Regions from separate parts of the Streptomyces sp. NPDC058246 genome, predicted to be linked through region 1. Evidence: riboswitches for the same ligand, from Rfam matches in the RefSeq annotation. Region 1 holds a riboswitch; each other region holds the start of a gene.
What was found. Region 1 has a riboswitch for cobalamin ahead of ACFVXA_RS12295 (HoxN/HupN/NixA family nickel/cobalt transporter). Riboswitches for the same ligand answer to the same signal wherever they lie in the genome.
Positions count from the first base shown of each region.

Region 1 (4,640 bases):
CACCCAGGTGGCCATCTGGCGGTACTCGGACGGCGCCGACGTGGACGCGGTGGACCCGCCGGCGGAAAAACTCGCGGACTATCTGCAGAAGAGCGCGCGGAACCTGGCGGAGCCCAAGGCGTCCCTCACACTCGCCCCGGCCGCGGTCTCGGGTCACGCCGGTGAGCGGCTCGGTCCGGTCACGGTGCACACCAACGCGGACAGCGTGACGGTGACCCCGCCCACGGACGCCGCCGCCAGCGGGGTGAGGATCGTCGACAAGAACGGCAAGGCGATCACCTCCGCGGCCGACGGCAGCCGGCTCTACTTCGACGTGCCGAAGGACAGCGCGGACGGTTCGGCCTCGCTGACCGTGCAGGCGTCCACGACCGTGCCGGTCGGTCGCGCCTTCACCTCGGAGACCCACTCCCAGACCCAGATACTCGCGGGCTCCAGCGAGTCGACGGTCTCCGCGACGGCGACCGCGAACTGGGCGGAGAGGGGCGCGATACCGGCCCTGTCCGCCGAGAAGAACTGCGCCAAGGGTGGCGTGGACATCACGGCGGCCAACAAGGGCGACGAGGCGTTCACCTTCGAGTTGATGGGGATCGAGCACACCATCGCGGCGGGCGCGACGCAGACGGTGACCATCCCGCTCCAGGAGGACCAGGCCTACGACTTCACGATCACCGGTCCGAACGGCTTCGCGAAGCGCTTCAAGGGCGTGCTCGACTGCGAGACCCAGGGCGGCGCGCACGACGTCACGACGCAGACGGTCAGTGAGCCGAGCCCGGCGACGGTGGGCGGCACCTCCACCGGGGGCACCGACCTCGCCGCGACCGGCGGCACCAGCGCGACGCCGCTCATCGCGGGCACAGCCATCGCCCTGGTGGTGATCGGCGGCGGGGCGGTCTTCCTCGTCCGCAAGAAGAAGGCACCGACGCAGGACTGAAGACCGGACCGGACAAGAGCGGAGGCGCAGGCCTCCAGCCTCAGCACCTTGGCAACTCGACAGTGAGCGACCGGAGCGGCTCAACCGCCGTCGGACGTGCGGTGTTCGTCGGACGAGCAGTGTTCGAGGAGTTCGGCGATCGGGCCGTCGGTCACCCGGTAGCGCACGACGCGCCCGTCCTTGTCGCCCTCGACCACCCCGGCGGTACGGAGCAGACGCAGGGCCTGGGACACGGCGGGGTCGTTCATGCCGGTCGCGATGGCGAGGTCGGAGACGGCAAGGGGCCCGGCTCGGTGCAGGGCCAGGAGCAGAGCGAGGCGGCGTGGGTCGGCCAGCAGGGAGAAGCGGTCGGCCCACGTGCGTACGTGCCCGGGCTCACCGATGGCGGCGACGGCGTCGCAGACCCGGTGGCCGTCGATGGTCCGGCGGTCGGCCCGCTCGGCGGGGACGAGGTGCATGGCGGCCATCTTCGCAGGCGGACACGGGACGCACGCCGCCGTCCCCGCGGCGGCCCGGGCGAGGTGCCCCATGTGATCTTCAATACCTGCGCAGCTGTGCAGCTTTGCAGGAGACCTCGGCCACCCCTACGGTGGGTGGGCCGTGGTGTTCGGGAAGACCGGTGACGACCCCTCAGGAGGTCCATACCGGAGCGGCCCTCGCCACTGTGATCGGGGAGTTCCCGTCCCGTGCCGCCTTCGGCGGCGCCACTGGCCGCGAGGCCGGGAAGGCAGGGTCGGGCGCGTGCACCCGTAAGCCAGGAGACCGGCCACGGCATCTCACGAAGTGATCCACGAGGTGCTGGAGCGTGACCGAATGACCCTGCCCACTCAGTCGTCCCCACCCGCCGCCGGGTTCCGCTGGCGCCGCGAGGACACCCTCCGAACCGCCGTACTCCTGGCCGTGATCGCGGCGTTGCACGTCGTCGCGTTCGGCATCCTGTTCCTGCTCGTGGTGCCGGAGCACTACGAGGTCGGCTCCAAGGCGTTCGGCATCGGCCTGGGCGTCACCGCGTACACCCTGGGCATGCGGCACGCCTTCGACGCGGACCACATCGCCGCGATCGACAACACCACCCGCAAGCTGATGGCCGACGGCAAGCGGCCGGTGTCGGTGGGCTTCTGGTTCGCGCTCGGGCACTCCAGTGTGGTGGTCGTGCTCGCCGCACTGATCGCCGGCGGCACCCAGCTGGCCGGTCGGATCATGAACGAGGGGTCCAGCACCCACCAGGTGCTGGGCGTCATGGGCACCACGATCTCCGGGTCGTTCCTCTACCTCATCGCCGCCCTCAACCTCGTCGCGCTCGTCGGCATTCTGCGGGTCTTCCGCGCGATGCGCGCCGGCGCCTATGACGAGGCCGAACTCGAACAGCACCTGGATTCCCGGGGTTTCATGAACCGGATCCTCGGCCGCTTCACGAAGTCCATCACGCGGCCCGGGCAGATGTTCCCGCTGGGCTTTCTCTTCGGGCTCGGCTTCGACACCGCCACCGAGGTCACCTTGATGGTGATGGCGGGCAGCGGCGCGGCGGCCGGACTGCCCTGGTACGCGATCCTGTGCCTGCCGCTGCTGTTCGCGGCGGGGATGAGCCTGTTCGACACGCTGGACGGCACGTTCATGAACTTCGCCTACCAGTGGGCCTTCTCCAACCCGGTGCGCAAGGTCTTCTACAACCTCACCATCACCGGACTGTCCATCGCGGTGGCCTTCTTCATCGGCACGATCGAGCTGGTGGGCGTCCTGCACGACAAGCTCGACCTGCGCGACGACGTGACCGGCTGGATCGCGGGACTCGACCTGGACAACGTCGGGTACATCATCGTCGGCCTGTTCGTGGTCGTCTGGGCGGCGGCCGTGGCGTACTGGCGGCTGGCCAAGGTCGAGCAGCGGTGGGCGGTCCGCCCCGCCGACGGGAGTTGACACCGGCGGGGCGGTAGCCGCGTCAGCAGCCAGGCGTACCGGCTAGGAGCGGGCGCTCCGGCCGCGCGCGAGGGCGAATCCGGCCGCGGCCAGACCGAGGACGCCGACGACCAAACCCGCGATGCCCAGACCACGAGCGGTCGAGTCACTGGACTTGCCGTTCGCGGTCGAGGTCTTGGGGGTCGAGGCGGACGGCGAGGCCGCGTCGGACGACTCGCCCGACGAGCCCTCCCCGGCGCCCTTGGCGGTGAGCTTGAGGACCGGCGCCGGGTTCTCAGGCTCCGCGCCGCCCTGCTGCGTCTCCTCGATCCAGCGGACGACATTGCCGTCCGAGTAGGTCTGCAGCGTCTTGAAGCTCAGCTGGTCGGTGTTGTCCGGAAGTTGGCCGAAGGCGACATCGAAGTCCTGGTACTCGCCGTGGCGGATCCTGCCGCCGGTCCAGGTGATCTCGGAGACGGCGTCGGTGATCGTGCCGTCGTCCGTCTTGATGGGCGTCTTGAGCTTGGTGGTGGTCACCTTCGCGGTCCAGCCCGCCTGCGGGGTGACCAGGACGCCCAGGACCGGATGGTCGGTGGGCAGGAAGACCTGCACCTTCGTGGTGCTGGCGGTGTCCTCCTCGTTGGGGACCCGGAAGGTCAGCACGCCGTCCGTGGCGCCCTGGGCGTAGCTCTCGGGGTGGACCGTCACATGCGCGAAGGCGGCGCCCGCGGCGGTCAGGACGCCGGCCGTGGTGAGGGCGGCGACAAGGCCGGCCCGGCGCAGGGTGGTACGAATCGGGGACATCAGGGCAACTCCGTACTGGTGTGGGTGCGATCAGGGCGTGTACGCGAGCCCTGCCGGCGGTCCCCGTCGGCAGACCGCATGCCGCAGCAGCGCCTGCCCGAGCGGGGAAGGCGCAAAGGCATTCCGGCGTACGACGTCCCGGCGCGCCGGTGCGTGAGACGGTCCCGTCCGCACCCGCCACCAAGCCGCGAGCCCGGGCACGAGCGCCACGGCCCACCGCAGCGAGGACCACAGAGCCGCCTCACCGCGCCGCAGCCACCAGGTCGCGAGCAGGGCGGCGGCCACATGCGCCACCGTGGCGTGGGGCGTCATGGCGTGGGCGTGCGCGGGCATCATGTGCGCCCCGTGCATGTGCATCGCCATACGTGGCCGGGCGGCCTCGAAGCCGAGGTGGAGTCCGGCCTGCGTGGCCAGCATCCCGCCGCCGATCCCGAGCAGGGACCGTTCCCGGCCGCCGAGCAGACAGCCGACCGCGAAGACGGCGAGGAACCCGACGCCGTCCGCCCACAGCGGCGGCGCCTCCCCGGTCGCCAGCCCGTGGCCCCCGGCGGCCAGCAGCACGCACAGCACGGCGAACACCGCCGCGCGCAAGCTCCGTACTGCCAGGGACGCACTCATGAAGCCCAGATACTGCCATGGGGAGCGAGCGGCCGTCGTGGCTTCCGGCGCAGCGCCTCCACCCGGGCCGCCCCGGGGGCCCCGCCGTCGGTCGGGTAGGGTCCGGTTGAGCCTGGGGAGGGACCTGACATGCGACTTCGCTGCGCCGTGCTGGACGACTTCCAGGGTGTCGCGACCGCCATCGCCGACTGGTCGCCGATCGCGGACGAGGTGGAGGTGGTCAGCTTTGCTCGGCACCACCCCGACGAGGACGCGCTGGCCGCAGACCTCGCGGACTTCGACATCGTCGTCACCCTGCGCGAGCGGGTGCCCTTCCCCGCCTCGCTGTTCGCCCGGCTGCCGCGGCTGAAGCTGCTGATCGCCTCCGGTATGCGCAACTCGGTGATCGACT
Region 1 is NZ_JBHVWZ010000006.1:338,860-343,499, reverse strand. Features, by position in the region: gene ACFVXA_RS12305 (Cys-Gln thioester bond-forming surface protein) at 1-931, shown strand, start outside; gene ACFVXA_RS12300 (helix-turn-helix domain-containing protein) at 1,012-1,389, opposite strand; cobalamin riboswitch at 1,490-1,717, shown strand; gene ACFVXA_RS12295 (HoxN/HupN/NixA family nickel/cobalt transporter) at 1,745-2,848, shown strand; gene ACFVXA_RS12290 (YcnI family protein) at 2,891-3,631, opposite strand; gene ACFVXA_RS12285 (hypothetical protein) at 3,662-4,249, opposite strand; gene ACFVXA_RS12280 (D-2-hydroxyacid dehydrogenase family protein) at 4,379-4,640, shown strand, end outside.

Region 2 (4,640 bases), on a different contig from region 1:
CAGCCAGACGCCGTCCGGGTACGCGTCCTGGACCCGCCTCGCGGCCCGCAGCGCGAGCCGTGTCTTGCCGACCCCGCCGACCCCGACCAGACTCACCAGCCGGTCGATCCCGACCCCGGGATCCAACTCCTGCTCCAGCCAGTCCAGTTCACCCAGCCGCCCGACGAAGCTCCGCGCCTCCGGGGGCAGATTGCCGGACCGTCCACCAGTCGTCTTCTCGGACACACGGACCAGTCTGACGTGATCACCCTCCCACGTTGCCCCGCTCCGGCAACTCGGACAGAAAGGTCGAAGCACCCGGCCACTTCCGGACAGCTTTCGACGCGATGTGATCAATTCCCTGCTGGTGAGGGTGGGGCGGGCGCTACGGGAGACCCTCGTTCCGCAAGCCCGCCCCTCGTCCCGAGTCGGCCGCCCCTCGGTCCGGACGGACACTGTCGTTCTGGACATACATCCCTCGGAAACAGCCCCCTGCGAAAGGTGAACCGATGAGCACCCTGCGCGAGCTTCTTCAGGCGTACGTCGAGGACGGCAGCGTGCCGGGGGCGGTGGGCCTCGTGGCGCGCGGTGACGACGTCGACGTACAGGCCGTCGGTGACGTCGACGTCGAGGGGAGTGCCCCGATGGCCAGGGACTCGATCTTCCGGATCGCCTCGATCAGCAAGCCGGTCACCGCCGCCGCGGTGATGATGCTGGTCGACGACGGCGCGATCGCGCCCGACGAACCGGTCGACGCGTGGCTGCCGGAGCTCGCCAAGCCGATGGTCGTGCGGACGCCGGCCAGTCCCGTCGACGACGTGGTCCCGGCCGTCCGGCCGATCACCGTCGCCGATCTGCTCTCCTCCCGGGCCGGCTGGGGCTTCCCGTCCGACTTCTCGCTGCCGCAGGTCCAGGCGCTGTTCGAGGTGCAGAAGGACGGCCGTGAGCCGCAGGCGTATCCGACGCCGGATGCCTGGGTGGCGGACCTCGCCCGCCTTCCGCTGCTCTACCAGCCGGGCGAGGCCTGGTTGTACGGCACCTCATCCGATCTCCAGGGCGTGCTGATCGCCCGGGTCACGGGCCGCCCGTTGCCGGAGTTCCTGGCCGAGCGGATCTTCGAGCCGCTCGGCATGAAGGACACCGCCTTCGAGGTACCGGCCGGCAAGCGCGACCGCTTCACCAGCTCCTACCGGAAGGCCCGGGGCGGGGGTCTCGAACTCGCCGACTCCCCCGACGGACAGTGGAGCAGCGTCCCGGCGTTCCCGTCCGGCGGTGGCGGCCTGGTCTCCACCGCCGACGACTGGCTGGCCTTCGCCCGGCTGCTCCTCGCCGACGGCACGGCGGACGGCCGGCGGCTCCTGTCCCCCGCCTCCGTACGGGAGATGACCACCAACCACCTCACCCCCGCCCAGCGCGACATCGGCGCCCTGTTCATGGAGGGCCAGGGCTGGGGCTACGGCGCCCAGGTCGACATCGAACGCACCGACCCCTGGAGCGTGCCGGGCCGCTACGGCTGGACCGGCGGCACCGGCACCACCGCCCATATCGTCCCGTCCACCGGCACGGTCACCGTCCTGCTCACCCAGGTCGCCATGGAGAACCCGACGCCCACCCCGCTGATGCGGGACTTCTGGCGCCGCACGGCCGACGCGACTCAGTAAGCGGGCGGCGCCACTCGGCGCCACTCGGCGCCACGAGGTGCCGCTCGCCGCCACGAGGTGCCGCCTGCGGCCGAGGGCCTCACAGGCGGCCCTCAGGCAATTTCGTACGGCCGGTAGAGTGAGCGCGTCGTCATCACACCCGTACGGGGGGAAGCCGGTGCAATTCCGGCGCTGACCCGCAACCGTGAACCACCCGCAAGGTGGTGAGCCGGATCGCCCCGCGCAGGAAGTGACCGGCTCGTGCCACCGGCAGCCCGCCGCTGGCCGGCACCGTCGAGGGATACGGAGCCGGAGCCGCCCGGATGCTCCCGCGTGCGCCCGGTGCTGCCCGGCTCCCCGCAGGGAGAGTCATGATTGTTCGCCGCAGCACCGCGGTACTGGCCGCCACCGTCGTCATCGGTACGGCCGTCGCACCGGCGGCGTTCGCCGCCGACGCGTCCCCCTCCCCCTCCCCTTCCGTGGCGCTCCCCTCCGGGCTGTACGGCTCCACCGACCCCACCTACGACGGCGTCTGGCGGCAGTCACTGGCACTGCTCGCCCAGGACACCGTGGGCGTCAAGCCCGCCGCCAAGGCCGTCGACTGGCTGACCGGCCAGCAGTGCGCGAACGGCGCCTTCGCCGCGTACCGCGCCGATGCCACCGCCAAGTGCGACGCCAAGACGACGGTCGACACGAACAGCACGGCCGCCGCCGTACAGGCCCTGGCCGCGCTCGGCGGGCACGACACCGAGACCGGCAAGGCCGTCGCCTGGCTGAAGTCCGTGCAGAACAAGGACGGTGGCTGGGGGTACGCCGCGGGCGGGGCCAGCGACGCCAACTCGACGTCCGTGGTGATCGGAGCTCTCACCGCGGTGGGCGAGAAGCCCGACGACGTCTCCAAGGGCGGCAAGTCGCCGTACGACGCGCTGGTGAAGCTGTCGCTGCCCTGCGACGGCGCCGACGCGGGCGCCTTCGCCTACCAGCCGGACAAGAAGGGCAAGCTCGCGGCGAACGCCGACGCGACGGCGGCGGCCGTGGCCGGCTCGCTCGGCAAGGGCCTCGCCGGTGAACCCAAGCAGCCGATCGCCGACCCCCTGTCCTGCAAGGCCGCCGACGGCAGCCACCCCGAGCGGGCCGCGCAGAACGGTGCCGCGTACCTCGTCAAGGCGCTCGCCAAGGACAAGTACCTCAAGTCGGCGCAGCCCGGCGCCGAGGACCGGCCCGACTACGGCAACACCGCGGACGCGGTCCTCGCGCTCGCGACCTCCGGACACGGCGACAAGGCGGCCGACACGATGCGCTGGCTGGAGGGCCACTACGCGCAGTGGGCGAAGCAGGCCGGGCCGGCCGCGTACGCCCAGCTGATCCTCGCCGCCGACGCGGCGACCTTCGACACGTGGGACTTCGGCGGCCAGAACCTCGTCAAGCAGCTCAACGCCCTTGGCCCCGCTCCGGAGTCGGTGCCCACGGCCGGCCCCTACCCCTCCTCGGGTGCCGAGAAGAACGCGGACCAGGCCAAGGACGAGGACGACAAGGGCCTCGGCGTCTGGTGGATCGTCGGCGTCGGTCTCGTCGCCGGCATCGGCATCGGCTTCCTGCTCAGCGGCCGCAACAAGAAGCGGCAGCTGTGACCCGGCGCGGTACGACCACCCCGGTCCTGGTCCTGGCCCTGCTCCTCCTCCTGCTCGGCGGCACGGCGGGCCAGGCCCAGGCCGTCGGCTACCGCTACTGGTCCTTCTGGGACCTGACCGGCGGGAAGTGGACGTACGCGACCCAGGGTCCGTCGACCGCGCGGCCGTCCGACGGCGATGTCCAGGGCTTCCGCTTCGCGGTGAGCCAGGACTCCCAGGACGCCGCGAAGCCGCGCGGGAAGGCGGACCTCGCCTCCGACCCCGCTTCCGCCTTCGCCTCCGACCTCGCTTCCATATGCGCGAAGACGCCCGCCCAGCACGGCAAGAAGCGCGTGGCCCTGGTCATCGACTTCGGTACGACGGCGGACGCACCGTCCGGCGAGACGCCGCCGTCCCCGCGTACGGCGTGTGCCCGCGTCCCCTCCGACGCGACGACGGCCGACGCCCTCGCCTCGGTTGCCAAACCCCTCCGCTACGACACCAACGCCCTCCTGTGCGCCATCGCGGGCTACCCGCGAACGGGCTGCGGCGACCAGGTCTCCGCCACGAAGCCGACGGCCTCCGCCCGCCCCCAGGCCGAGCCCGCCCACCACGGCCCATCGGTCGGCCTGCTCGCAGGCGTCGCCGCGGTGGCCCTGCTGGGCGCGGCGGCCGTCTGGCAGGCACGCCGCCGCCGGGGCTGAGGACCATGACGAAGGGCGACGAGGACTGTGCCGTCACCGCTGTGGGCGATCGTCCCGCAGGGCGACGGGGGTCCCCCCTGTTCGAGCGCAGGCGAGAAATCGAGGGAGGGCGGGCACGGCCACCAGTGCCGGGTGCCCATCCGATCAAGCGCCCGCTGAACCCCGGTAACCGCAACGCCCTCCACCCGGGCGCCTGGTGGATCTGGGCCCTGGGCCTGGGCACCGCGGCCTCCCGCACCACGAACCCGCTCCTCCTTGCCCTCCTCATCGGCACAGCCGGATACGTCGTGGCGGCACGCCGGAGCGAGGCCCCCTGGGCGCGCTCCTACGGCGCCTTCGTCAAGCTGGCCGCGGCCGTCCTCGGCATCCGCCTCGCCTTCGCCGTCTTCCTCGGCTCCCCCATCCCCGGCACCCACCTCCTCGTCACCCTCCCCGAAGTCCCCCTCCCCCACTGGGTCCAGGGCGTCCGCATCGGCGGCCGGGTCACCGCCGAGGGCGTGCTCTTCGCCCTCTACGACGGCCTGAAACTGGCCACGCTCCTCGTCTGCGTGGGCGCGGCGAACGCCCTCGCCAACCCGGCACGGCTGCTGAAGTCCCTCCCGGGAGCGCTGTACGAGATGGGCGTCGCGGTGGTCGTCGCGCTGACCTTCGCCCCGAACCTGATCGCCGACGTACAGAGACTGCGCGCCGCGCGCAGGCTCCGCGGC
Region 2 is NZ_JBHVWZ010000020.1:126,512-131,151, forward strand. Features, by position in the region: gene ACFVXA_RS26615 (ATP-binding protein) at 1-225, opposite strand, end outside; gene ACFVXA_RS26620 (serine hydrolase domain-containing protein) at 489-1,640, shown strand; cobalamin riboswitch at 1,747-1,880, shown strand; gene ACFVXA_RS26625 (prenyltransferase/squalene oxidase repeat-containing protein) at 1,991-3,250, shown strand; gene ACFVXA_RS26630 (SCO2322 family protein) at 3,247-3,933, shown strand; gene ACFVXA_RS26635 (energy-coupling factor transporter transmembrane component T) at 3,939-4,640, shown strand, end outside.
Region 2: it holds a riboswitch for cobalamin, as region 1 does, so the genes downstream of both, ACFVXA_RS26625 (prenyltransferase/squalene oxidase repeat-containing protein) here and ACFVXA_RS12295 (HoxN/HupN/NixA family nickel/cobalt transporter) in region 1, are expected to answer to the same signal.

Region 3 (4,640 bases), on a different contig from region 1:
TGATCCTCCGTCAGCCACTCGACGTCGTGACCGCCGGCCTCGATGAGCCGGTGGATCAACTCGTCGCCGTTGTCGGGGTATTCGGTGAGCGCGTAACCGGCGCCCCGCAGCGCGTCCAGCACGCGTACCGCCGAAGCGGGCGTGTCGAGCCCGACCGCGTTGCCGACCCGCGAGTGCTTGGTCGGGTAGGCGGTGAAGACCAGCGCGAGCTTCTTCTCGGCGTTCGGCTTGTGCTTCAACCGGGCGTGGCGCAGGGCGATTCCGGCGACGCGCGCGGCCCGCTCGGGGTCGGCGACATACACCGGCACGTCGTCCGGACCCTGCTCCTTGAAAGAGAACGGCACGGTGATGAGCCGCCCGTCGAACTCCGGGATCGCTACCTGCATCGCCGCGTCCATCGGGGAGAGCGCGGCGTCCGACGCCTCCCAGGCACTCTTCGACGACGTCAGGCACAGTCCTTGCAGCACGGGGATGTCGAGGTCGGCGAGGGCGCCGATGTCCCAGGCCTCCTCGTCGCCACCCGCGGACGCCTGCGAGGCGTGGGTGCCGCCCGCCGCGAGCACGGTGGCGACCAGCGCGTCGGCCTTCCCGAGGATCTCGTACAGGCCGGCGTCCGCGCCGCGCAGCGAACCGCAGTACACGGCAAGGGCGTTGGCGCCGCGCGACTCGATCGCGTCGCACAGCGTGTCCACGAAGGCGGTGTTGCCCGACAGATGGTGCGCCCGGTAGAAGAGCACGCCGACGGTCGGCCGGCCCTCGACGAACGCGCGCTCGCCGTGGACGCCGAACTCGGCCGTCTTCTGCGGCTCTTCGAAGCCCTCGCCGGTGAGCAGTACGGTGTCGGAGAGGAACCGGGCCAGTTCGGTGAGGTTCGCGGGGCCGCCCTCCACGAGGTAGCGCAGTGCCTCGGCCACCACACCGGCGGGCACCGACGACTCGGCCATCAACTCCGCGTCCGGGACGGACTCCCCGCCGAGCAGCACGGTCGGGATTCCCGAGGCCTTCAGCCTGCTCAGGCCGTCCTCCCAGGCCCGCTTGCCCCCCAGCAGCCGTACGACGGCGATGTCCGCGCCCTCGACGAGCCCGGGCAGCTCCTCCGCGACATCCACCCGGGTCGGATTGCCGATCCGGTACGACGCGCCGGAGGCACGGGCCGCCAGCAGATCCGTGTCGGCGGTCGACAACAACAACACTGTGCTCATGCGGGCGCTCCCGGTGGAATGAAAGGCAGTCCTTGCGGCGCGCCCGACTCGATGAGCCGCCACAGCGCGTCCGTGTCCGCGTGTTCCTCGATCAGATCGCCGAGCCGGTCCAGCTGCTCCTCGCGCAGCGCCGCGAACGACGTGTCGGCGGCCGGCACGAAGCGTCGGCCCGCGGCGGCCGCCACCTCACGCAGGAAGGCGCGCCGGAATCCGTCCGACTCCAGCGAACCGTGCCAGTGCGTGCCCCAGACGGCACCGACCCGGCAGCCGTCCAGGCTCCGTCCGTCGTCATCGGAGAGGAACGCGTCTCCGCCCGCGACGTCGGCGACGCCGTGATGGATCTCGTACCCCTCGACGCGCTCGCCGAGGGCCCGGCCGACGGGCCGGGTGAGGGTCTTCTCGCGCGCGAACCGCACGCGGACGGGGAGGAGTCCGAGGCCCTCGACCCGCCCCGCCCGCGACTCGACCTCGTCCTCGATGCGCTCGCCGAGGACCTGGAAGCCACCGCAGATGCCGAGGACGGGACGGCCCTCGGCGGCTCTGCGCGCGATCGCGGCCGCGAGCCCGCGCTTGCGCAGCCACTCCAGGGCGCGCACGGTCCCGCGGGTGCCGGGGATCACGACCAGATCGGCGTCGGCCAGCTCCTCGGCCCGGTCCACGAACCGCACGACGACACCCGGCTCGGCGGCCAGCGCGTCCACGTCCGTGAAGTTGGACATGAGGGGGATCGCGCAGACGGCGACCCGCAGGACGTCCTCGCCGACCGGCGAGGTGACCGCCGACTCCCGGACCGTCCCGCGCAGGGACACCCGGAGCCCGTCCTCCTCGTCGATGCCGAGGCCGTGCCGGAAGGGCAGCACGCCGTACGACGGGCGTCCGGTGAGGCCGTGGAGCATGTCGAGCCCAGGCTCCAGCAGGGACACGTCCCCACGGAACTTGTTCACCAGGAACCCGGCGACCAGCTCCTGGTCCTCACGGGACAGCAGCGCGACCGTGCCGAAGAAGGAGGCGAAGACGCCCCCGCGGTCGATGTCGCCGACGACGAGCACGGGCAGCCGCGCGTTCCGCGCGATCCCCATGTTCACGATGTCCGTCCGCCGCAGATTGATCTCGGCGGGACTGCCCGCCCCCTCACAGATCACCGCGTCATACGTGCCCCGCAACTCGGCGAGGCAGTCCAGCACGGTCCCGAGGAGCCGCTCCTGCCGTCCCCCGTGATAGCCGCGCGCGCTCATCTCGCCCACCGGCTTGCCCATCAGCACGACCTGGCTGCTGCGGTCACTGCCCGGCTTGAGGAGCACGGGGTTCATCAGCGCGGTCGGCTCCACGCGCGCGGCCTGCGCCTGCATGGCCTGCGCCCGCCCGATCTCGGCACCCTCACGCGTCACGAAGGAGTTGAGGGACATGTTCTGCGCCTTGAAGGGCGCGACCTTGACGCCCTGCCGCACCAGCCACCGGCAGATCCCGGCGGTCACGACGCTCTTGCCGGCGTCGGAGGTGGTTCCGGCGATCAGCAGTCCGCCGCTCATGACGTGCCTCCCCGTCGTGTCAGGGTTCGGGCGGCCACGCTGACACCGAGCGCGAGCAGGCTCACGCGCCGCGACAGCCGTACGGCCCGTTCGATGTCGTCGACCTCGACGGCGCGGCCCGCGCCGTTCAGCACGGGCCGGTGCTCGACCCGGCCGCTGTAGGAGAGCGTCCCGCCGAGCCGCACACCGAGCGCACCCGCGAACGAGGCCTCGACGGGGCCGGCGTTGGGGCTCGGGTGCTTGCGGGCGTCCGCGCGCCAGGCGCGCACGGCGCCGCGCGGGTCGCCTCCGGCGACGGTGGCGAGCGCGGCGGTCAGCCGCGCGCCCGGCCAGCCCGCGACATCGTCGAGCCGCGCGGAAGCCCAGCCGTAGCGCCGGTACTTGGCGGACCTGTGCCCGACCATCGCGTCGAGCGTGTTCACGGCACGGAAGGCGACGAGACCGGGCACGCCGCCGACGGCGCCCCACACCAGTGCCCCCACGACGGCATCGGAGGTGTTCTCCGCGACGGACTCGACCACGGCACGGGCGATCCCGTCCTCGTCGAGCGCCTGCGGATCCCGCCCGCACAGATGCGGCAGCCGTTCCCGGGCCACCTCGACGTCCCCGGCCGCGAGCGCACCGCCGATCGCCCGGGCCTCCCGGCCGAGGGAGGTCCCTCCGACTACGGCCCAGGTGGCGGCGGCGGTCAGGGCGACGGAAGCGGTACGAGAGGTACGTACGGAACGAGCCGCGACGGCCGCGAGCCCGGCGGCACCCCCCACGCACACGGCGGTGTGCAGTGCGCCCCACCCGCGGTGGTCCCGCCACAGCACCCGCTCCACAGCTCCCGCGGCCCGCCCGAACGCGGCGACCGGATGCCCCCGGCGAGGATCGCCGAGCAGCAGGTCACCGAGAAGGCCGGCGGCGGCGCCGTACGCGAAGACGCGATCGGCACGCATCGGTTCAGCCGACCGTCGGGTCGGGCACAGCCGTCGTCCGCGTCATTCGCTTAGTTGGCAGAGCACTTGGGCAGCCGCGCATGGCGATATGTCCTCACTCAGGGTGTCCACGCCCTGGTTCGACGAGACCGGCGGTGAGAGTTCCTGGCTCCCGGGGACTTCCTTCCCCGGTGACAGTGGCGGGACCGCGCCGGATTCACACCGGCTTCCTCTCATGTCGCCGTACTTGGCTCCGGCAGTCCACCACGGGCCGAGAACACCCGTCAACTTGCTGTTGACCTGCGGAGGGAGAGTGTGCGAAGGCCCACACACGGGTGGGGTGCGAGACGGTGATCCGTCCCGCACCCCACTCGAAGTGATGCCCTTTTTACGTTACTTGCCGACGATCAGATAGATCCCGTACGCCACCGCCGCCGCGCAGGTCGCGAAGCAGACGTAGGCGCCGGTGACCGCGAGGGCGGCGGAACCGCCCTGGGCCGAGGCCGACTCGCGCTTGGAGAGTCCGACGATGCCGAGGGTGAAGAGGCCGACGAGGGCCACGGTGGTCACGAGGCTGACTCCGAAGACGGAGCCGAGGGCTGCCCAGTCGATGTGCATGCTGTTCGTTCCTTACACCGTGGCCGGGCGGGTGGGCTCCGCGTCCGGGGCCGGGATGGTGGTCTTCAGGTCGGTGTCCGCCGTGGCGATCGAGCCGGCCGGCGGCGGGGTGACCGCGGCGATCGCCGCGGTGACGACGCCCGCGGGCTCCGCGGGGACGTCGTTGACATTGTCGACGGTGACCGGCTGGCGGCGGGAGAGCGTCCAGATGACGCCGGCGCCGGCCACCAGCAGTACGCCGGTGAGGACGATGCCCCAGGTGCCCTGCTTGGTGAGGAACTCGGCGGAGGCGCCGGCCAGACCGGCGGCCGGCAGGGTCAGACCCCACGCGACGAACATCCGGGTCGCGGTCGACCAGCGGACGACACTGC
Region 3 is NZ_JBHVWZ010000030.1:71,972-76,611, reverse strand. Features, by position in the region: gene cobN (cobaltochelatase subunit CobN) at 1-1,202, opposite strand, end outside; gene ACFVXA_RS32370 (cobyric acid synthase) at 1,199-2,731, opposite strand; gene ACFVXA_RS32365 (cobalamin biosynthesis protein) at 2,728-3,672, opposite strand; cobalamin riboswitch at 3,791-3,932, opposite strand; gene ACFVXA_RS32360 (hypothetical protein) at 4,045-4,269, opposite strand; gene ACFVXA_RS32355 (inorganic phosphate transporter) at 4,282-4,640, opposite strand, start outside.
Region 3: it holds a riboswitch for cobalamin, as region 1 does, so the genes downstream of both, ACFVXA_RS32365 (cobalamin biosynthesis protein) here and ACFVXA_RS12295 (HoxN/HupN/NixA family nickel/cobalt transporter) in region 1, are expected to answer to the same signal.